2 regions of the Bacillus sp. PK3-067 genome follow, and region 2 is predicted to be linked to the other one. Evidence: riboswitches for the same ligand, from Rfam matches in the RefSeq annotation. Region 2 holds a riboswitch; the other holds the start of a gene.
What was found. A riboswitch is a leader RNA that binds a small molecule or an ion and turns the genes downstream of it on or off. The one in region 2 is predicted to bind cyclic di-AMP.
Positions count from the first base shown of each region.

Region 1: it holds a riboswitch for cyclic di-AMP, as region 2 does, so the genes downstream of both, M1D73_RS09020 (APC family permease) here and M1D73_RS03915 (SipW-dependent-type signal peptide-containing protein) in region 2, are expected to answer to the same signal.

Region 1 is NZ_CP096490.1:1,719,368-1,731,057, reverse strand. Features, by position in the region: gene M1D73_RS09020 (APC family permease) at 1-1,495, opposite strand, end outside; cyclic di-AMP (ydaO/yuaA leader) riboswitch at 1,640-1,786, opposite strand; gene M1D73_RS09015 (hypothetical protein) at 1,927-2,055, shown strand; gene panE (2-dehydropantoate 2-reductase) at 2,119-3,063, opposite strand; gene M1D73_RS09005 (hypothetical protein) at 3,239-4,714, shown strand; gene trhO (oxygen-dependent tRNA uridine(34) hydroxylase TrhO) at 4,915-5,874, opposite strand; gene M1D73_RS08995 (Nramp family divalent metal transporter) at 6,353-7,648, shown strand; gene M1D73_RS08990 (GNAT family N-acetyltransferase) at 7,847-8,377, shown strand; gene M1D73_RS08985 (peptide ABC transporter substrate-binding protein) at 8,429-10,057, opposite strand; gene M1D73_RS08980 (bifunctional S-methyl-5'-thioadenosine deaminase/S-adenosylhomocysteine deaminase) at 10,211-11,536, opposite strand; gene M1D73_RS08975 (YunG family protein) at 11,590-11,690, opposite strand, start outside.
Region 2 is NZ_CP096490.1:748,675-760,364, forward strand. Features, by position in the region: gene M1D73_RS03855 (ABC transporter ATP-binding protein) at 1-614, shown strand, start outside; gene M1D73_RS03860 (ABC transporter permease) at 614-1,366, shown strand; gene M1D73_RS03865 (ABC transporter substrate-binding protein) at 1,363-2,364, shown strand; gene tenI (thiazole tautomerase TenI) at 2,375-2,995, shown strand; gene thiO (glycine oxidase ThiO) at 2,988-4,097, shown strand; gene thiS (sulfur carrier protein ThiS) at 4,113-4,316, shown strand; gene thiG (thiazole synthase) at 4,319-5,089, shown strand; gene thiF (thiazole biosynthesis adenylyltransferase ThiF) at 5,082-6,101, shown strand; gene thiD (bifunctional hydroxymethylpyrimidine kinase/phosphomethylpyrimidine kinase) at 6,117-6,929, shown strand; cyclic di-AMP (ydaO/yuaA leader) riboswitch at 7,015-7,162, shown strand; gene M1D73_RS03900 (hypothetical protein) at 7,256-7,642, shown strand; gene M1D73_RS03905 (hypothetical protein) at 7,656-7,889, shown strand; gene M1D73_RS03910 (hypothetical protein) at 7,893-8,015, shown strand; cyclic di-AMP (ydaO/yuaA leader) riboswitch at 8,150-8,295, shown strand; gene M1D73_RS03915 (SipW-dependent-type signal peptide-containing protein) at 8,392-8,496, shown strand; gene kdpF (K(+)-transporting ATPase subunit F) at 8,496-8,573, shown strand; gene kdpA (potassium-transporting ATPase subunit KdpA) at 8,593-10,260, shown strand; gene kdpB (potassium-transporting ATPase subunit KdpB) at 10,274-11,690, shown strand, end outside.

The DNA.
Region 1 (11,690 bases), 970 kb from region 2:
CCGAAAGAGACTTCGCATAGTTCAATGAATTTTCTACTACATGCGTCATACCTGCTACAGGAACGACAATTACATTCCCCTCAATTGGAATAAGAGGCTCGCAAGTTTTTAAACTTAATTGATCACCCACTGCATCATAATGCTTCTTAATTCGATGGAATAAGAAGATAATAACTGGTAAGAAAATAAGAATCGACCAAACTTGTGCAAATTTAGTTAAAAAGAACATGCTCATTACGATAAAACTAATAACTGCACCAATTAAATTAACCGTTAATCTTAAAGCCCATCCTTCAGGCTTTTCGCGAAGCCATTTTAATACCATTCCTGTTTGAGAAAGTGTAAATGGAATAAATACACCTACTGCATATAGTGGAATTAAATGTTCTGTTTGTCCTTGGAAAGCTACAATTAAAATAATCGAAGCAACTCCAAGTATAATAATACCGTTTGAGTAACCTAGACGGTCTCCTCTAATCGTAAACATTCTCGGTATGAATTTATCTTTTGCCAGGTTAACCGCTAATAAAGGAAATGCAGAATAACCTGTATTAGCAGCAAGAATTAATATTAAAGCTGTTGTACCTTGTATGAAATAGTACATGAAATTACGTCCAAATGTTTGTTCAGCAATTTGAGAAACAACTGTTACTTCTTTACTCGGAGTCACTCCGTAATAATAGGCTAAAAACACAATTCCTGAAAATAACACAGCAAGTAATGCACCCATTGCAAGCAATGTTTTTGCAGCATTGTTTGGCGCAGGATCTTTAAAGTTCGGAATTGCATTTGAAATTGCTTCAACACCTGTTAAAGCAGAACTACCTGATGCAAATGCTCTTAGTAATAAAAATAAACTAATCCCTGCAACTGGTGTACCAATCGGCGCATGTAAAGTGGGTGAAACATGACCAGTTAAAATATTATATATGCCTACACCAATTAATATAAATAATGCTAAAACGAATAAATAAACAGGATATGCTAAAACGGAAGCTGATTCCGTTACTCCTCTTAAATTTAAGATCGTAATTAATATAACAAATATAACCGCAATAATTACGTTGTGTGCATGTAAGCTAGGAAATGCAGACGTAATTGCATCTGTACCAGCGGACACACTTACCGCAACAGTTAAAATATAGTCAACTAATAAAGATCCTCCAGCAATTAAGCCTGGATTCATCCCTAAATTTTCTTTTGATACAACATACGCTCCCCCGCCATGCGGATAAGCAAAAATAATTTGACGATAAGATAAAATAAGGGCTGTCAATAATACTAATACCCCAACAGCGATCGGAATGGAATACCAATAAGCGATCGCTCCAACACCTGCTAAAGCAATTAAAATTTGCTCTGGACCGTAAGCAACTGATGACAATGCGTCAGAAGATAAAATAGCTAAAGCTTTCGTTTTATTAAGCTTCTGTTCTCCAAGCTCCGTTGATTTTAACGGTCTTCCAATTAAAAATCTTTTAATAGATGAAACCAATGCTGTCCACTCTCCAATAATTTTGTACGAACTTTACTGCTTGTTACAGCCAGTAAACGATTTCCTCAGAAAACAAAAAATGTCTACAAGCCATAGCGAAATAGACTTGTAGACATTATTTTTTTTGTCGCACAAGCTCCACCTTCCTTCTCAATATAACGCTTACGAGGTTAGCTGTCGGATTCGGGCCTATGAGTAGCCCTACCTTTTTCAAGGATTCACCCCATCGGATTATGTACTAATCCGTAAAAACGGGTCCCCCGTACCATGCGGTTTCAGCGATTTAGAAAATTGAAACTGTGGATTATAATACTCCTTTATTTTCAAAAAGTAAACAAAAATTTTTAATAAGAAAAAAATTAAAATGATTGCGCATAATCCACTGAGAAATATACATAATGAATACTAAAAAATCCGCAAAGGAGACCCATATGTCTAAAGAAAAGAAGCCTATTTTTTCCGATTCATATTTAGATGCAGTAGCAAATGAAATTAATCAGTTATATGGTAAACGTGAACAGGAAATAAATTTGACAGATAGAACGAAAAGAAATAAATAATTTGTCATACAAAAAATAAAAAAGATAGCAATACACTTATATATTGCTATCTTTTTTATTTTTTCATACATCTAATTCTATTACAGATCTGTTAAAGGTCATCTCTTCATACACCTTTAAATTTTGATATATAGTGCCTAATAATGGTGCCGCTATAGAAAATTGCTCTGCTACATCCAGTAAATATCCTTGCAAGTGCTTCCCTTCAATAAACGAACCCTTCTCCATATCACGTTGCATCGATGACTTCATATCATACGAAATTTTATCAATTGTTTTCATATGTTCCTGGACAATATTAACCTTTATTGGAGCTCCTAATACTCTCATGATTTGTACAGATTCCTCAAATACATTACGGATAAAATCACGGCCGCCTTCACTTTCACGGATTGGTCCAATTGGTGCACGCATTAACGTTGTCACACCGGACATTACAGTAATAAATAAATATTTATGCCACATATCTTGCGTAATATTTTCACTTAAAACAAAACTAGATTTCGTACCTGCAAATGCTTTAGAAATATGCTTTACTCTCTCTGAATTTTGAGACTTAATTTCTCCAAACACAAGTCTGTTGGCAGCGCTAGTTTGTACAATTTCTCCTTGATCGTTTAACGTCGTCTCGATAAAGCATAAACCGCCAATTACTTTTTCTTCGCCGAATTCTTTTTGTAATAGCGATAAATGAGCGATACCATTTAACAATGGAATGATTACAGTATTTTCGCCAACAAACGGCTTCAAATCTTGAATTGCCTCGTTTAAGTGATACGCTTTTGTTGAAAATAAAATGACATCAAATGGAGAAGTTCTCTCTTCTTTCGTTATTAATTTCGGTTGAAAGGAAAAATCCCCGTTAACACTTCGGATTACAAGTCCTCTTTCCTCTAATTGTTTTTTCCGTTTACTACGAACAAGAAATGTAACATCTTCTCCCTTTTCGACTAATCTGCCACCAAAAAATCCTCCGACTCCACCAGCGCCTAATACTAAAATCCGCATACAGCATCCCCCTTTTCAAAATAAAATTTTATAACTTTTAGTATACATAACATTATACATGTCCTCTGCTAAATAAGCTGAATTTTCACTCTCAATTGAGTATAAAAGAGTGGTTATTTTCAAATAAATTTGGGCATGTTGTTTCTATAGCATATATGGAAAGGACACAATGTAGATGGAGGCAATACAATCAATTGAGGAAAAAGGTGTAGCAACAGCTATATTTCAATTTATATTCCCGTTTTCGTTTAAAGCTGGATATGAACAAGAGATGTTCCCTTTCTTACAAAAAAACGATTTTCGTCCTTTTCGGCTCGATCATCTCGATGATGAAAATACATATTATGGGGAGTTTAAAGTTTCACATCAAAATATGGAAGCATACTATCTTTCATTTACAAATAAAATTCTCTTTCCTCACTCAGAGCATCAAAAGGGCTTGCAACGTTATTCAAAGGACCTTAACTTAACTGGACATTTAACAACAAACCGTATTTCAATCCCATTCAAGATACACTCTATTGATGTAACACTTTGTCCTTATGAACTTGGCTTCTTAACAATTCGAACAGAAGTAAACACTGCTCCAAACATGACTTTATCTGAAGCAATCGAATTCGCTGCTCGCTTCCGTGTACTTGAAACTAAAAATGATACAAATGAAACTATTTGTATTGAATGTAACGGAAAAAAGTATTCCCAAGTTGAAAAATTCATTTTTGGTTATTTATTTCATGGCGTAACTGATTTCTTTGAAAAGAAGAGATTAAGAAGTTCATACTTTCAAACCTTCCCTTTCTTCGAAGACCAAAGAATGTACGTCCAAACTTTATTGTCGCTAAAAGAAGGTATGGAGCTTAATGAAGTGGATGTTTATCGTACTTCTAGTCTTTCCGGATTAACAAGTGATGGTAAGCCATATGTGAGCGCAAATAACCTTCCTTACATTCATGACTATTTAAAAAAACACGCTTACCAGAGATGGGCTCCAAATCGTTATTTCATAATGGAAGAACATATTTTTACATGTGTAACAAATGAAGGAGAACGTAAAATCGCTAAACTTGCTAGTCAAATGTACGGAGAATTTTATTACGCTTTATTATTAAACCTATTCCATAAAATTGTTTTATTAAAAATGGCTAACGCCTATGCTGAGCTAAACATTGAACAAGATACTAATGAAATAGAGAAATTAATTTATTCGATCAATTCGTTCACTGCTAATTATTTTTCTTTAGAATTAGTATCCCAATCACAAAGTGAAGATATTTTCTTTCGTTTAAGAAAACTTTTTAATATTGAGGTTCTATACTCGAACGCGAAACAAAATCTTGATAGTTTGTTTAAATATCAAGAAAATGTCGCCTCTAAAAAAGATAGCCTCTTATTGTTAATTTTAACGCTCTACTCTGTAGTGGGCCAAATGTTAGGGTTTACTATGATTGACCTTTTAAGAAACACCGATTCAAACAAAATATCGTCACCTCTTGAATTTTTCGCTCTATTAATTGCGATTAGCGGCATTGTCATTTCACTTATTTTAGGAGCCCAAAGTTTATACCAATGGGGTCTACAACATAAACGAAGAAAAGCTTGGGTAAAACAAACTGTACTTTCTGCCGTTAAAGAGAAAGAAGATAAAAATTAAAAAAGGTTATTTTCAAATTCTTGGTGCGCTGCAGTAAGTGAAATTTTTATGAGCGATTTTCCGATTATATCGGCGCAACTCGAAATATATCAGCGATTTTTTTAATATATCGACTTACCGACAAATGACAGGACCGGATAATAAAAAAAGGGTGCTCCAAAATAAAACTTGGAGTACCCCTTTTATTATACGAATTCAGTTTACTTCCCTGCTTCGATTTGCTCTAATGCAGCAGCTACTTGCTCTTCCGTTAATTCATGTTGTATTACGTAGCGGTTACGTGGACTTACACGACATTCATGAGAACATGCACGTAAATATTTCGCTTCGTTTTCTTCAGAACATAAAATTTTCTTATTACATTCTGGATTTGAACAGTTTACATAGCGCTCACAAGGTTCACCTGTAAAGTGGTCTTTACCAACGATAACATGTTCTTTTTGGTTTACTGGTACAGCAATACGCTCATCGAACACGTAACATTGTCCATCCCAAAGCTCACCTTGTACCTCTGGGTCTTTTCCGTACGTTACAATTCCGCCGTGAAGCTGACTTACATCTTCATAGCCTTCACGAACTAACCAACCAGAAAACTTCTCACAACGAATTCCGCCTGTACAATAAGTTAAAATCTTTTTACCTTCAAGTACTTCTTTATTTTCACGAATCCAATCTGGTAATTCACGGAATGATTCGATATCAGGTTTAATCGCACCTTTGAAGTGACCTAAATCAAACTCATAATCATTTCGTGCATCAATGATAACTGTATCTTCTTGTTTCATTGCTTCATAAAAATCTTTTGGCTCTAAATACTTCCCAGTTATTTCGTGTGGGTTAATGTCATCTTCTAGACGAAGTGTAACTAACTCTGGACGAGGACGCACGTGCATTTTCTTGAATGCATGACCATCAGCTTCATCTATTTTAAATACGATACCGTCAAAACGTGGATCATTGTTCATTGCTTCCATGTATTTCTCTGTTTGTTCTACAGTTCCAGAACAAGTTCCGTTAATACCTTCTTTCGCTACAAGAATTCTTCCTTTTAATTCAAGTGAATTACAAAATTCTAAATGCTCTGCCGCGAATTCTTCTGGGTTTTCAATTGTTGTGTACATGTAATATAGTAATACTCTGTATGGTTTTGTAGTTGCCAATGTATTTCTACCACCTATCTAATTTTTAAAATCATGTATAAGTTAACGTTCATATCAAAACATATATAATAAGAAAATGAATCCCATTTTCTTTTCTTTATACTATTTTCTATCAGTTAACAAAAATAAAAAACAAGATTACACATCAAAACACTATGGTTATGTTGTAATCCCAATATATTATATATCATACAAATGCAATTCCATCAATTAATATGCTGGATTATCGGCTTTATGTTCACATAAATTTCAAAATTGACCCTTTAATTTATTATGTTTCCCCACGTCATCACACCATAAACTCCCAATTTATTTTACGTTATCACACCATCCATTGCATAAAGGCATATAATTTGCATTAAGGAAACTTTCGTGTTCAAATGAAATTATCATATAACATATTTAAATGTATTGAAATAATGAGTAAGAATAAATACAATAATTTCATCAAGTTAACATTTTAAAGGGGAAAACTACTATGAATAAAGATATAGCAAAAGATGAACATCTCCCTTCTGAAAGTACAACCGTACAATCAGCTCACTTAGCTTTAAGTGGAGAAACAAAAGGCTGGAAAAGACTGTTACCATTTTTAGGACCCGCTTTTATAGCGTCCGTTGCTTATATTGATCCTGGCAACTTTGCTACAAATATCGCAGCTGGTTCACAATATGGATATTTACTATTATGGGTTATACTCGCCTCTAACTTAATGGCTGTATTAATCCAAACTTTATCAGCTAAATTAGGAATTGCTACAGGAAACAATTTACCCGAAATAGCTCGTGAAAACTTTCCAAAGCCTGTGTCTATCGGTTTATGGATACAAGGTGAACTAGTTATTATGGCTACAGATTTAGCGGAATTTATTGGAGCTGCATTGGGGCTTTACTTACTATTTGGAATCCCGATGCTACCTGCCGCTTTAATTACAGCAGCCGGATCATTTATTATCCTTGAATTTCAACGTAGAGGATTTCGTCCACTAGAAGCTATTATTACAGGAATGATTTTCATTGTAGTAATTGCTTTTGGGATTCAAGTTTTTTATGCAAAACCAGAATTAAGTCCCCTTCTTTCAGGACTATTTATTCCAAAATTCCAAGGTGTAGACAGTATATTACTTGCAGCAGGGATTTTAGGTGCGACAGTTATGCCGCATGCAATATACTTGCATTCTGCATTAACACAACGCCGTGTGGTCGGAACAACTGACGAACAAAAGAAAAAGATTTTTCGTTTCGAATTTATCGATATTATTATTGCAATGGTTATTGCTGGAGCAATTAATGCAAGTATGTTAATTGTTGCTGCTGCACTATTCTTTAAAAACGGCTTGCACGTTGAAGATTTAGATGTTGCTTACACTCAATTTACCAACTTAGTAGGTCCTGTATCAGCTGCTTTGTTTGGAATTGGGCTCTTATCAGCAGGACTATCTAGCTCTTCTGTCGGTACAATGTCGGGTGATATTATTATGCAAGGTTTCATTCGCATGCATATTCCGTTATACTTACGCCGATTTATTACAATGATTCCACCATTAGTTATTATCGCTTTAGGTGTAAATCCAACTTACGCTCTAGTCATGAGCCAAGTCGTCTTATCATTCGGTATTGCATTTGCACTAGTGCCACTTATTATGTTTACAAGTAACAAAAAGATTATGGGTGCACTCGTTAACCACCGTATAACAACATTTATCGCTTGGATAATTGCAGCACTCGTTATCGTTTTAAATATCTTCTTACTGTATCAAACATTTGTAGGGTAATGAGAAAAGGGTATTCCAATTTTAATTTGGAGTACCCTTTTTTTCATTATTTGTATTAATCCTATAAAGTCTTTTTAAAATAAATTTTATAATCTATTTCCAGCCAATAACTTCCTTACACCTTGAATAATCTTTATTTTCAGATTAAATTATATAATAACAAATACATTCTATTTTCATGTGAAAAGGAGCGAAAATATGTTTCCTTTATTAAAAACTGAAAGACTTATTTTAAGAGAACTTACCGAAGAAGATGCACCGCGTATACTACAATGCTTTTCTAATACTAATGTACTGCGCTATTATGGCCAAAAACCGTTACAAGATGTTGATCAAGTGAAACAAATCATTCATAACTTTAAGTTGAGTTACAATGCAAGAAACGGTATAAAATGGGGAATCGAATTAAAAGACAAGAAAGAACTCATCGGTACCATTGGTTTTCACGATTGGTCTTCTGAGCATAAACGAGCCAATATAAGTTATGCCTTTTTGCCTGAACACTGGGGAAAAGGATATGCGACTGAAGCTGTTTCTGAGGTTATATCATACGGTTTCCATACGATTCATTTAAAGCGGATTGGGGCAATTGTATTTCTTGAAAATGAAGCTTCCAATAAAGTGCTATTAAAACTAGGTTTTGAAAAAGAAGGAGTTCTAAAAAATTATATGTATCAAGATGATATCCCATATGATACGAATTTTTACGCTTTATTAAAATCGGTTTAATAGAATTCATGTGTAAAAAACCTTACTTTTAAAAAGTAAGGTTTTTTGTATTTATTCATTAGCAATATAAGCATTCTTATAAGTATAAATACCACCAAATTGATGCTTTTCAATTCCTTTTACATAATCCTTTTGTACATATGCTGAGCCAATATGATAAAGCGGCGCCACCGCAGCATCTTCTAATAATACCTGCTCGGCTTCTCGCAACGCTTTCCATCGATTTTCCGTATCTAGTACAAAATCCGTTTTCGCTTTCTTTATTAATTCATCGTAACGAACATTAGAATAATTCATTTTATTATTCGGATTCCCTGTCGTAAATAACTCTAAATAACTAATTGGGTCTTTATAGTCAGGTCCCCAATTTGCCATAGTTATATCGTAATCACCTATTTGTTCTAACTGTAATTTTTGCTTAAATGGCTGTTGTTTAATTTGTATCGTTAACCCTTGCAAATTCTTCTCTAAATCACCTTTTATATATTCTGCCATACGTATTGCGTTATCTTGTTCGAACGTTAAGAACTCTAGGTTTACTTGTTCTACCCCAAGCTCTTTTTTCGCTTCTTCCCAAAGTTTTTTCGCATTTTGCAAATCATATGAGGAAATATCTCCATTTTCTTTTCTAAAATCTTTACCAGTCACTTCATTTACATGACCAACTGGTACAAGTCCACTTGCAGGTTTTGCTCCGTTATTAATAAAGTGAGCAACGAAATCATCTTTATTTAACGCTAATGAAATAGATTGACGCACCTTTTTATTTGCTAACGCGTTATTTTTTTCATTAAAACGAAGCATAGCAATTCCAGGATCACTCGACATATGTAATTCCTTATTCCCTTTATACTTGTCTACAACTTGCGAATTAATAGGTACTCGATCTAAATCTCCGGCTTCATATAAATTTACAGCTGTCATTGTATCCTTTACGATATGAAAGTTTATTTCGTCTAATTTCACTTTCTTTCGATCCCAATATGTAGCATTCTTCTTTAATTGAAACTCTTGTTCATGCTTCCATTTTTCTAATACAAATGGACCGTTATATATGAGATTACTAGGTTCCAATGCATAATTGTTTCCTTGTTCGTTCAAAAATGATTCATGCTGTGGTAAGTATATAGGTAGTGCTAACAACTGTAAAAAATACGGAACTGGCTGTTCGAGTTCAACTTCTAACGTATAATTATTTATTGCTTTAACCCCAAGTGCATCAAGAGGCATTGTTCCCTTATTAATCTCTTTCGCATTTTTCACATAAAAGAGCATGTATGCATATTGAGATGCCGTTTCAGGATTAATTGCACGTTTCCATGCAAATATAAAATCATTTGCTGTCACACTGTCTCCATTTGACCATTTTGCATCTTTACGCAAATCAAATGTATATTTCTTACCATCTTCACTTCTTTTAAACGATCTTGCTACTGCTGGAATAGGCTGATCTTGATCATTTAATACATATAACCCCTCAAATATATTCTGCATAACGTGGGCTGATGTACCATCCATTGTTTTCGCAGTGTCCAGAGAAGGAATTTCTTCTGATACTGTTACATTTAACACTTGTTTTTTAACCTCTGTATCACTTTTATTCGCTTTATTATTACAAGCTGTTAATAATAAAGATGTAACAAGTGCCATTACCATTAAATGGCTCTTTTTTCGCTTCATGAGTTGTTCTCCTTAAATATAAAATATTATAAAGCGTAATATATTATAGCAGAAATACTAACAGAAAGATGCGACATTCTTTTGAATATTTATTCGTTCAAGAAAAAAGCTATCCTTTTAAAAGGATAGCTTTTTCAACTGCCACATAATTATCTATCTTTGCAAACCTCGTTTATAACGACTTGCTTCAAATATAATACGCTCTTCATCTAACGTTTTACATTCGCCATTCCAAACGACATGTTTTCCGTTAATAATTACATCGCTTATATCTTTTCCACTAGCAGCATATACAAGGTGTGATAACACTTCATCCGCTGGTTGTAAATGCGGCTTATTAGACGGGTCAATCGTAATAAAATCAGCACACTTACCAGCTTCTAGTGACCCTGTTTGTTTCATCCCGATTACTTCCGCAGCTCCTTTTGTCGCAAGAGAAAGAGCTGTTTCAACTGGTAATGCTGTTGCATCTTGGTGAATACCTTTTTGTAATAAAGTCGCTATGCGCATTTCTTCAAACATGTCTAAATTATTGTTAGATGCAACACTATCTGTTGCAATTCCTACTTTTATTCCTGCTTCTAGCATCGCTTTTACATTCGCTATACCAGAACCTAGTTTTAAATTACTATTCGGATTATGAGCTACTCGAACGTCATTTTCTGCTAAAAATGCACGCTCATCGTCATTTAATACTACACCGTGTGCAATAACTGTTGGGCGTTTAAACAATCCGCAGCTCGCTGCATATTCTACTGGACGTTTTCCATATTGTGCTTCAATATCACGTACTTCACGCTCTGTTTCAGAAAGATGGATATGAACCATCGTTTGATTCTCTACTGCAATCCGTGCGCACTCTTCTAACAATTCTGTACTACATGTATATGGACTATGTGGTGCAACCATCGTAGTTAACATGCCACTTTCGTTATAGTAACGCTTCACATATTTCTCAGCTTCTTCAATCGCTTTCTTTTCATCGTCTTTCGTTCCGAAGCTAAATAAAGTCCTTGAAACAGCAGCTCGCATCCCGCTCCTTGATACCGTTTCCATAATTGCGTCTTGATCTACTCCAATTGGATTAAACATGTCAGAGAATGATGTTGTACCACTTTTCACCATCTCAAGTAATCCTAATTCCGTACTAGCGACCGCAATTTGGGGAGTAAATTGACTTTCCAGTGGCCAAATTCTCGTCTCAAGCCACGGCTGTAATAACATATCATCGCCAATACCTCTTAGGAGACTCATTACAACGTGTGTATGTGTATTTACAAGCCCTGGTAAAACCCACTTTCCTTTCATGTCAATTACTTCATCTACTTTAAAATCATTTGCAAATTCTCCGCTCTTTACATCTATAATTTGATCATTTTCTACAATGATATATCCATTTTCTATCACTTCGTTTTGTTCATTCATCGTTACAATTGTAGCGTTTACATAAGTTGTTTTCAAAAGTATTTCCCCTTTCAACTCTATGAAGTTCCCTTTAATAAGTTACCACCATTATAGTAACTTATTAAAGATTAAGAGTCAAAAGATAATTTTAATTCTTTCGTTATTTTTCCCTTCAAAATGCTATATTGTTTTTCATTTGTATCTGCAAATGCTTCTTCCCAATTTGACT
Region 2 (11,690 bases):
GTACTTTATTTCGCCTTATTACAGGTCTAGAAAAGGTAAGTACTGGACAGATAGAACTGACAGAAACAAAGAACCATCCTGTAGGATATATGCCGCAAAAAGATATGCTTTTGCCGTGGAGAACAATTATTGAGAATGCTGCCCTGCCGCTAGAGTGCCAAGGTGTACAGAAGAAAGAAGCAGAAGTAAAGGCAAAGGAACTGTTACATAAATTTGGTTTGCAAGGGTATGAGAAAAAATATCCGAAAGATTTATCTGGTGGTATGAGACAACGTGTATCTTTTATTCGAACTTTATTAACAGGCGGGGAGATATTGCTGTTAGATGAACCATTTAGTGCGTTGGATGCTTTAACGAAGACCTCTTTGCAAGAATGGTTGTTTGAACAATGGCAAGAGTGGGAAAAAACAATTTTATTCATTACTCATGATGTTGAAGAAGCGTTATTTCTTTCAAACCGAGTTTTAGTAGTGGAACAGCAGCCGATAACGACTTTGACTGAGCGGAATGTACCGCTTGATCATAACAGAACACGAAAAGATTTATATAAACCGGAAGTATTAGCGCTGAAAGATGAGCTTCTTAGTATGTTACAAAGGCAGGTACTTGTGTGATGAACCGATTGAAAGAATTAGTTCCTGCTATTACACTTTCTAGTATTTTACTAGCTGTGTGGGAAATAGGAGCAAGAATTGTAGATGAGATGTACATTTTACCGTCACCTTCTGCGATTTTAATGAAGATATGGAAACTAAAAGACATATTATTTACGGTTCATTTACCTGCAACGTTATACGTCGTTTTAATAGGTGTTGTTATCTCTATCGTATTAGGTGTAGGGCTAGCGATGTTAATGAATGCGAGTACATGGATGGAGAGAGCGTTTTATCCATTATTAGTTGCTTCACAAACGATTCCGATTACTGCGCTTGCTCCGCTATTTGTTTTATGGTTTGGATATACAATTTGGAGTAAGGTTGTTGTCACAGTTTTAATTACGTTTTTCCCAATTGCGGTCAATACGTATGATGGACTGCGTAGTACGAAAAAAGAATGGGAGGAGCTCTTAGTTACATATGGAGCAACAAAAAGAGATATTTTTCTTAAATTAAAGTTGCCGTCTGCTCTTCCTTATTTTTTCTCAGCTTTAAAAATTGCAGTTCCGCTTAGTGTTATCGGAGCAGCAATTGGAGAATGGCTCGGTGCACAAGCTGGGCTTGGATATTTCAGTAAGAGAATGATGACGCAGTTAGATGGAGCTGGCGTATTTGCACCTATTGTATTGTTATCATTATTAGCTATTTTCTTCGTCGTAATTATTTCCATATTAGAAAAGAAATTCATTAGTTGGAGGAAGCATTCATGAAATTTTTAAAGCGCATCTTTGTGTTTACATTATTAATTGCAATAATTGCAGGATGTTCGAGTAATTCAGCATCAGACAAAAGTAAAAAAGAGAAAGAAATAACAGTCATGTTAGATTGGTATCCAAATGCGGTACATAGCTTTATCTATGCAGCAATTGAAAAAGGATACTTTAAAGAAGAAGGTGTAAAGGTAAATATTAAATTCCCTTCTAATCCGACTGATCCATTAACGCTGGCAGCAGCAGGGAAGGTGACAGTTGGCTTGTATTATCAGCCAGATGTTGTTATGGCGAAAGCGAATGAGCAAATTCCAGTGAAATCAATTGGGGCTGTCGTACGTTCACCATTAAATCATGTTGTATCACTGAAATCAGCGGGCATTCAATCACCGAAAGATTTAGAAGGAAAAACAGTAGGATACTCTGGAACACCATTAAGTGAGATGTATTTAAAAACGATGGTAAAAGAAGCTGGTGGTAATCCTGATACAGTGAAAGTAGTAGATGTTGGCTTTGATTTAGTACCAGCATTAATTACGAAGAAAGTAGATGCGGTAACAGGGGCATACATTAACCATGAAGTACCTGTTATGCGTCATGAAGGCCATGAACCAGCGTACTTTAATCCAGCTGATTACGGAGTACCAAACTATCATGAGCTTGTGTTTGTAACAGGTGATAAAACGTTGAAAAAAGATAAAGAGGCGTTGCAAGCTTTCTTACGTGGTACGAAAAAAGGCTATGATTTCATGAAGAAAAACCCAGATGAAGCATTGAATATTTTATTAAATCATCAAGAAAAAGAAAACTTCCCACTTGTGCCAGAAGTTGAAAAGGAAAGTATGAAAATTTTATTAGAGAAGATGGAAACGAAAGATGAGCCATTCTTATCAGATTCAAAAGAATCTTGGGAGAAACAAAATAAGTGGCTGAAGGACAAAGGAATGACGAAAGAAACCGTCCCAGCCGATGAATTATTCGAAAATATTTTAAAGTAGGCGAATGAATATGAAAAATGAGCTCCACGTAATCTCAAATGGCCATATGCCATTCGAAGAGTTAGTGAATGTAGCGATGCAAATTGAGAGTGAGATTGATTATTTGCATATTCGTGAGCGTGAGAAGAGTACGAAGGAATTATATGAAGGTGTGGAAAGTCTATTAATGGAGGGCTTTCCGGCTTCTAAAATTGTCATAAACGATCGAATTGATATTGCAATTTTATTAAATATTCCTCGTGTTCAACTAGGATATCGAAGTACAGATGTAAAGTCAGTGAAAGAAAAGTTTTCGTATTTGCATGTCGGTTATTCTGTGCATTCGCTAGATGAAGCAATAGTAGCTTTTAAAAATGGAGCGGATTCACTCGTTTATGGCCATGTATTTCCGACAGATTGTAAAAAAGGTGTGCCAGCGAGAGGGCTTGAAGAAATTTCAGACATTGCAAGGTGTTTATCTATACCGATTACAGCAATTGGAGGAATTACCCCAGAAAACACAGTGGATGTTCTTACTAACGGTGTAAGCGGTATAGCAGTTATGTCTGGAATTGTAAGTAGTAGTAACCCGTATAGCAAAGCGAAATCTTATAAGGAATCAATAAGAAAGTGGGCGGAAAAACATGTGTGAGAAGTATGATGTAGCGATTATTGGTGGTGGTGTAATTGGTAGTTCAGTTGCACATTTTCTAGCAGAAAGAGGACATAAAGTAGCGATTGTGGAGAAGCAAAGTATTGCATCGGAAGCTTCAAAAGCAGCTGCTGGTTTACTTGGTGTTCAGGCAGAATGGGATGCGTATGATCCGCTATTTGAACTTGCTAGAGAAAGCCGAGCTATATTTCCACAACTTGCAGCAGTTTTACGTGAAAAGACGGGTGTTGATATTGGATATGAAGAAAAAGGAATTTATCGTATTGCTCAAAATGAAGATGAGAAGGAAAGAATTCTTCACATTATGGATTGGCAGCAGAAAACAGGTGAAGATTCTTATTTTCTAACGGGAGACCATGTGCGGGAAAAAGAGCCATATCTATCCGAATCTATTATAGGAGCAGTATATTATCCGAAAGACGGTCATGTTATTGCACCAGAGCTTACGAAAGCATTCGCACATTCTGCAGCGATTTCCGGTGCTGATATATATGAACAGACAGAAGTATTTGATATCCGTATTGAAAATAATAAAGTGACTGGAGTTATTACAAGTGAAGGTATTGTCACATGTGAGAAAGTCGTTATTGCAGGAGGTTCATGGAGCACGAAGTTACTCAGTTATTTTCACCGCGATTGGGGTACATATCCAGTTAAAGGAGAAGTGGTTGCGGTAAGAAGTAGAAAACAACTTTTAAAAGCACCTATTTTTCAAGAAAGATTTTACATTACTCCAAAGCGCGGTGGACGTTACGTAATTGGGGCAACAATGAAGCCACATACGTTCAATAAAACTGTGCAGCCAGAAAGTATAACTTCTATATTAGAGCGTGCTTATACAATATTGCCAGCTTTAAAAGAAGCAGAATGGGAAAGCACGTGGGCAGGATTAAGACCACAATCGAATCATGAAGCTCCTTATATGGGAGAGCATGAAGAAATAAAAGGTTTATATGCTTGCACGGGCCATTATCGAAACGGTATTTTATTAAGTCCTATTTCTGGCCAATATATGGCTGATTTAATAGAAGGAAAGCAAGAGAATCATTTGCTAGATTCATTGCTTTCTAGAAGAGTTTAGAAAGGGGATGGAAGTTTGAATTTAAAAATTAATGGTAACCAAATTGAAGTGCCAGCGAGTGTAAAAACAGTAGCTGAGCTACTTACACATTTAGAGCTAGATAACAGAATTGTTGTAGTAGAGCGTAATAAAGATATTTTACAAAAAGATGATCATACAGATACATCTGTTTTTGATGGAGACCAAATTGAGATTGTAACTTTCGTAGGAGGCGGTTGATTATGTTAAACATTGGACCATTTTCATTTCATTCTAGACTTTTATTAGGAACAGGTAAATTCCCTGATTTTGACGTACAGCAAAAGGCAATTGACGTTTCTGAAGCTGAAATTTTAACGTTTGCAGTACGTCGTATGGATATCTTTGATGCAAAGCAACCTAATTTATTAGAGAAACTTGATGTGAAAAAATATACGTTATTACCAAATACAGCAGGAGCAAAAAACGCTGAAGAGGCTGTTCGTATTGCAAAATTAGCAAAAGCTTCTGGGCTTTGTGACATGATAAAGGTAGAAGTTATTGGTGATGATAGAACGTTATTACCTGATCCGGTAGAAACGTTAAAGGCATCTGAAATGTTACTGGAAGAAGGATTTATCGTACTTCCGTATACATCTGATGATGTTGTATTAGCACGTAAATTACAAGAGCTTGGCGTGCATGCGATTATGCCAGGAGCATCTCCAATCGGATCAGGACTTGGTATTGTAAATCCATTAAATTTGAGCTTCATTATTGAACAAGCGACAGTACCAGTTATCGTTGATGCCGGTATTGGTAGCCCAGCTGATGCGGCATTTGCAATGGAATTAGGAGCAGATGGCGTGTTATTAAATACAGCTGTATCAGGAGCAAAAGATCCTATTAAAATGGCACAAGCAATGAAATTAAGTATTGAAGCAGGCCGTTTAGGATTTGAAGCAGGTCGTATTGCACGTAAGCGTTGTGCAACTGCAAGTAGTCCTTTAGAAGGAATGAGCGTAGTTGAATAATCGATATTCTCGCCAAGAACTATTTTCTCCAATTGGAGAAGAAGGACAGCAAAAGATAAGAGAAAAGCATGTGCTTATTATCGGTGCAGGTGCATTAGGTAGTGCAAATGCAGAGATGTTTGTAAGAGCAGGTGTTGGCAAGATAACAATTGTTGACCGTGATTATGTAGATTGGAGTAATTTACAAAGACAACAATTGTATGCAGAGAGCGACGTAAAGAATAATCTCCCAAAAGCTATAGCGGCTAAAAAACGTTTAGAAGAGATTAATAGTGATGTAACAATAGAAGCTCTCGTTCAAGATGTAACAGCTGAAGAGCTAGAAGAACTTGTTATAAATGTTGATGTAATTATTGATGCGACTGATAATTTCGAAACGCGCTTTATTGTAAATGATATATCACAAAAATATTCTATTCCATGGATTTACGGTGCATGTGTAGGTAGTTACGGTCTTTCTTACACAATCCTTCCTAGTAAAACACCATGTTTATCATGTTTATTACAGTCGATTCCGCTTGGCGGGGCAACATGTGATACAGCGGGTATTATATCACCTGCTGTATCTCTTGTCGTTTCTCATCAAGTAACAGAAGCTCTTAAACTGTTAGTAGAAGATTACGAATCACTTCGAGATGGGCTTGTATCGTTTGATATGTGGAAGAATGAGTATTCATGTATGAATGTGCAAAAACTTCGCCAGCATAATTGTCCTTCATGCGGAGAGAATGCATTATATCCGTATTTAAATAAAGAAAACACATCAAAAACAGCAGTTTTATGCGGGCGAAATACAGTTCAAATTAGACCACCTCATAAAGATGAAATGAATTTTGAACAATATAAAGAGTTGTTGGAAGGTCGTGTAAATGATTTAAATATAAATCCATATTTACTATCATTTTCTGTTGAAGACAAGAGGTTAGTAGCCTTTAAAGATGGCCGTGTGCTCGTACATGGAACGAAAGATATAAGCGAAGCAAAAACAATTTATCATCGCTATTTTGGATAGAAAAGGATGAATGGGATGAAAGTGAATAAAGCTTTAACAATTGCAGGGTCTGATAGCGGCGGCGGTGCTGGAATTCAGGCAGATTTAAAAACATTCCAAGAGCTTGGTGTATACGGAATGACGGCTATTACGGCAATTACTGCTCAAAACACGCTTGGCGTTCAAGGGGTATATCCTGTTCCGTTAGAAGGTATTACAGAACAGCTGAATTCAATTGGTACGGATTTAACACCAGATGCAGTGAAACTAGGAATGTTATTTAGTAGTGAAATAATTCAAATTGTTGCAGAACAAATTAAAAAATTTGGCTGGAATAATATTGTGCTAGATCCCGTTATGATCGCAAAAGGCGGTGCATCATTATTACAGCAAGAAGCAGTTCATGCATTAAAAGAATATTTATTACCAGTAGCAACCGTTATAACACCGAATGTTCCAGAAGCAGAAGTGTTAACTGGGGTGGAGATTCATAATGTTGAAGATAGTAAGGAAGCTGCAAAAGTATTGCACGAATTAGGTGCTAAATATGTGCTTATGAAGGGCGGACATGCAGAATATCAAGGTAATGAAGTAATTGATTTCCTCTTTGATGGAGAAGAATTTATTGAGTTTAGAAGCGAGCGAATTCCTTCAAAGCAAACGCACGGAAGTGGGTGCACATTTGCTTCAGCGGTTACAGCAGGACTCGCGAAAGGATACTCAATTGAAGATGCTGTTCAAGAAGCAAAACGATTTATTAGTATAGCAATTGAAGAGCCATTGAATATTGGTAGTGGTCATGGACCAACGAATCATTTTGCGTATAAAGTGAATAAAACGCGTGTATAGATAAGTGAAAAGCCAGTTTTATAACTGGCTTTTTTTCTGTTTACTTTTTCAAAATACAGGAGTAATATATCAGCCAGAATATATTTTTTTGTAAACGCTGAGTCCAATTATATGGAGCGGAGGAACCAATTTGTGCAGTGTCACTAGGGGTGAATCTTTCAAATTTGAAAGTAGGGCTACTCTCAAAGCCCGAATCCGACAGCTAACTTCGTAAGCGTCTTGAGAGAGGACGGTGCCATGATGGATACATCACTTCATCGATCTGATTAGTATAGGGGAATATCAATCTATGTTTGATTTCTTTTATACTAAGGAGGATGAGGTACATGGAACTAACACTTATTTGTGTTGGAGAAGAAAGTAAGGTAAATAGTTTAAGAGATCTAGTTGCATTTCAACATGAGTTAGTTATTTTTACAGCAAATGAAGAGGTAGCGGCTGAAGTTAGGAATTGTGGGTTTGATTGGACTTATAGTTGTAGTAAGGAGCAGGATTTTACTAGTATTTGTGAGTGTATTAAGAAGGTCATTTTACTAGGGGATGAGCTTCCAATCGTTAGTTTCTTCACAGAACACATTCGTTTTTCTTTTCAAGCACCTATTACTGTTGTTACAAGGAATAAACGATATCCAGCGAGGCTCTATGAAACCATTGGAGCTAAGTTTGTCGTGTTTACAAATTGTGATAATATTTCTTTTTTATTTTTTGAATAGGGCGGGGGAAGAAATGATGAAGGTACTATTACTTGGAGATATAGCAAATCGTTGGGCAGTATCGGTAGAGCGAGTTCAAGAATTGGTCCAGATTGATCCCCTTTTTCCAGGGCCATATATTATATTACCATCAAAAGATGCTTTGTATTTAGAGATGGATATTACCGAGTATGAGCAGCTACATGCAGAATTGACACAAGTTTATATTCGTGGGAGAAATTTACGTGCATTTTTACGAGGAGAATAAAGGTTGAATAAAAAAGAGCGAATGCTGAGTGCAACAAGCTATGCACTTCATGTCATTCGCTCTTTTTATTTCATATTTAAAAGGTCATTTTTAAGAAAAGAAAAGAGAAATAAAGAAAATAGATGAAATAACAGTAATAATCTTCAATGTAAGCGTTTAAATGAATGTAAATATTATTATTTTCAGTAATTTACCCCTTTACAAGTGAAATATAGAGGAGTATATTTACTCTCATAAATCATTCATAAAATTTCCAAAAAAACCTAAAATCGCTGAGTTCCAGAAATGGAGCGGGGGAACCAATTTTGTGCATCGTCACTTGGGGTGAATCTTTCAGTTTTGAAAGTAGGGCTACTCTTTAGGCCCGAATCCGACAGCTAACCTCGTAAGCGTTTAGAGAGGAGGTTTACTTTTTGTTGTTCATTTTTTGAACACTGAGTAGAGCTCAGTGTTCTTTTTTAATATTTAAATGGTAAATTTTAACAAAAAGAGAGGGATAGTTATGTTAGATGTTGTAATGGTCGGGATTTTTATTTTATTAGTTGCATCGATGGCAAGTCTTGCAAGTTGGTCAGATAAAGTTGTGAAAGAAGGAAAGCAATCATGATGATTGTCTTATCGGTTATTGTCGCAGCAATTACAGTGTATTTAGTGTATGCATTATTAAATCCAGAGAAGTTTTAATTAGGGGGAATCATTCATTATGATTTGGGTTGCAGTCATTATTACAATGCTCTTGTTTATTTTAGTAGCAAAGCCAACGGGGATTTATTTAGAAAAAGCTTTTCAAGGTAGCAAAACGTTAGATAAAGTATTCGGGCCTTTTGAAAAACTTATTTTTAAAATTACGGGTGTAAAAGCATACAATCAAACGTGGAAACAGTACGCATTATCATTAGTTTTATTAAATGGATTTATGATCGTTGTCGTATACTTCATTTTCAGATTACAGGGTGTGCTGCCACTAAATCCAGCGCATATTGAAGGGATGGAGCCTACGCTCGCTTTTAATACAGCAATTAGTTTTATGGCTGATACAAACTTACAGCATTATAGCGGTGAAAATGGTTTATCTTATTTATCACAATTAATCGGAATTACATTTTTAATGTTTGCGGCACCAGCAACGACATTAGCGCTCGTTATGGCTTTTATAAGAGGACTTGCTGGAAAAGAACTTGGTAACTTTTTCGTTGATTTTACGAGAGCGTTAACGAGAGTGTTTCTTCCTATTGCATTTATTGCGGCACTAGTTTTTGTCGCACTTGGCGTACCACAAACGTTAGATGGGGCGGTTACAGCACAAACGATTGAAGGTGCAAAGCAAAGTATTTTACGTGGACCTGTTGCATCATTCGTTTCCATTAAGGAACTTGGAAATAACGGCGGTGGATTTTTCGGAGCAAACTCTACGCATCCTTTCGAAAATCCAGGACAAATGAGTAATATTTTGCAAATGATGCTTATGATGTTATTACCAACAGCACTTCCATTTACGTACGGACGAATGGTCGGAAATAAAAAACAAGGCCGCATCCTTTTCGTGTCACTATTTATGGTATTTTTACTAGGGTTTATAACGATTACGACATCTGAACTAAACGGGAACCCGGCATTAAATGGAATGGGTATCGAACATGTACAAGGAAGTACAGAAGGGAAAGAAGTACGATTTGGAACAGTATTTTCTTCACTATACGCAACGGTAACGACAGCTGCTGAAACAGGCGCTGTTAATACGATGCATGATACGTTAACACCAATTGGCGGTTTAGTTCCGCTTGTAAATATGATGTTAAATACTGTGTATGGCGGCGTTGGAGCAGGTTTTGTAAACATTATTATGTATACAATTATCGCGGTGTTTATATCTGGGTTAATGGTTGGACGGACACCAGAGTTTTTAGGTAAAAAGATTGAAGGTAAGGAAATGAAATTAATCGCGGTCACGATTTTATTTCATCCATTGCTCATTTTAGGATTTTCGGCATTAGCTCTTTCAACAAATTTAGGGACGGATGCTATTTCTCATTCCGGTTTCCACGGTTTGACGCAAGTGGTATATGAATATACATCGTCAGCTGCGAATAACGGATCTGGATTTGAAGGATTAGGAGATAATACACCGTTTTGGAATATTACGACTGGTTTAGTTATGTTTTTAGGACGTTACTTCAGTTTAATTACGATGCTAGCTGTGGCAGCTTCATTGAAAGAAAAAACGGTAGTGCCAGAAACAGTCGGAACGTTCCGTACAGATAATAGTTTATTTGGTGGCATCTTCATCGGAACAATTGTAATTGTCGGTGCATTAACATTCTTCCCGATGTTAGTACTCGGTCCAATTGCAGAATTTCTTACATTGAAGTAATGGAGGGTAAATGATGAGACCGGTAGTAGTAAAAGAAAAACAAGTAAATGAGTCACAAATACATGCTGTAGAAGATGAAGTTAGACAAGCGAAAACGATGGATCGTGATATCGTAACACATGCGATGAAGCAATCCGTTGCGAAATTGAATCCGAAAGTCATGATAAAGAATCCGATTATGTTCGTTGTGGAAATTGGATTTATCATTACGTTCATTTTATCTTTTCTTCCAAGCAGTTCTAGTAGTATACCAGGATGGTTTAATATAACAGTTTCTCTCATTCTATTATTTACAGTTTTATTTGCGAATTTTGCAGAAGCATTAGCAGAAGGTCGTGGTAAAGCGCAAGCCGATTCTTTAAAGCAGTCGAAGAAAGATGTGTTTGCAAATGTAGTAAAAGAAAATGGAGACATTGTCCAAGTTTCAGCAACTGATCTTAGAAAAGGTGACGTTGTTATCGTAAAACAAGGAGAAATGATTCCAAGTGATGGCGAAGTAATCAAAGGATTAGCATCTGTAGATGAATCTGCAATTACAGGTGAATCAGCTCCTGTTATAAAAGAAGCAGGCGGTGATTTTTGTTCCGTAACAGGTGGAACGATGGTCGTAAGTGATGAAATTACAATTGTCATTACGAGTAATCCTGGTGAATCATTTATCGATAAAATGATTTCTTTAGTAGAAGGAGCTGCTCGTCAAAAAACGCCGAATGAGATTGCTTTAAATACAGTATTAACGAGCTTAACTCTTATTTTCTTAATCGTCGTTGTGACGTTGCCGATTTTTACAAATTATTTAGGTTTTCAAATTGATACTGCTGTACTTGTAGCGTTGTTAGTATGTTTAATTCCAACGACAATTGGTGGTTTGCTATCAGCGATTGGTATTGCGGGGATGGATCGGGTGACAAAATTTAACGTGCTAGCGATGTCAGGGAAAGCAGTAGAAGCTGCGGGCGATATTAATACAATTATTTTAGATAAAACAGGTACAATTACTTTTGGGAACCGAATGGCTCATACATTATTGCCTGTAGGAAATGAAACGATTGAGCAAGTTGGAAAGTGGGCCGCTATTAGTTCTGTTTTAGATGAAACACCAGAAGGTCGATCTGTTATCGAGTATGTGCAGGGAAAATCTATATCATATAATAGAGAACTTGCAGAACAAGGTGAGTTTGTTCCGTTTAAAGCAGAAACGAGAATGAGTGGTGTTGATTTACAGGACGGAACGAAAGTGAGAAAAGGTGCTGTCGGTAGCGTGATTGAATGGGTTCAGTCACAAGGTGGAACAATTCCGAAAGATGTAAATCAAAAAGCAGATTTCATTTCAAAAGAGGGCGGAACACCACTTGTAGTTGCAGTGAATAATCGTATTTACGGTTTAATCTATTTAAAAGATACAGTAAAACCTGGTATGCGTGAACGTT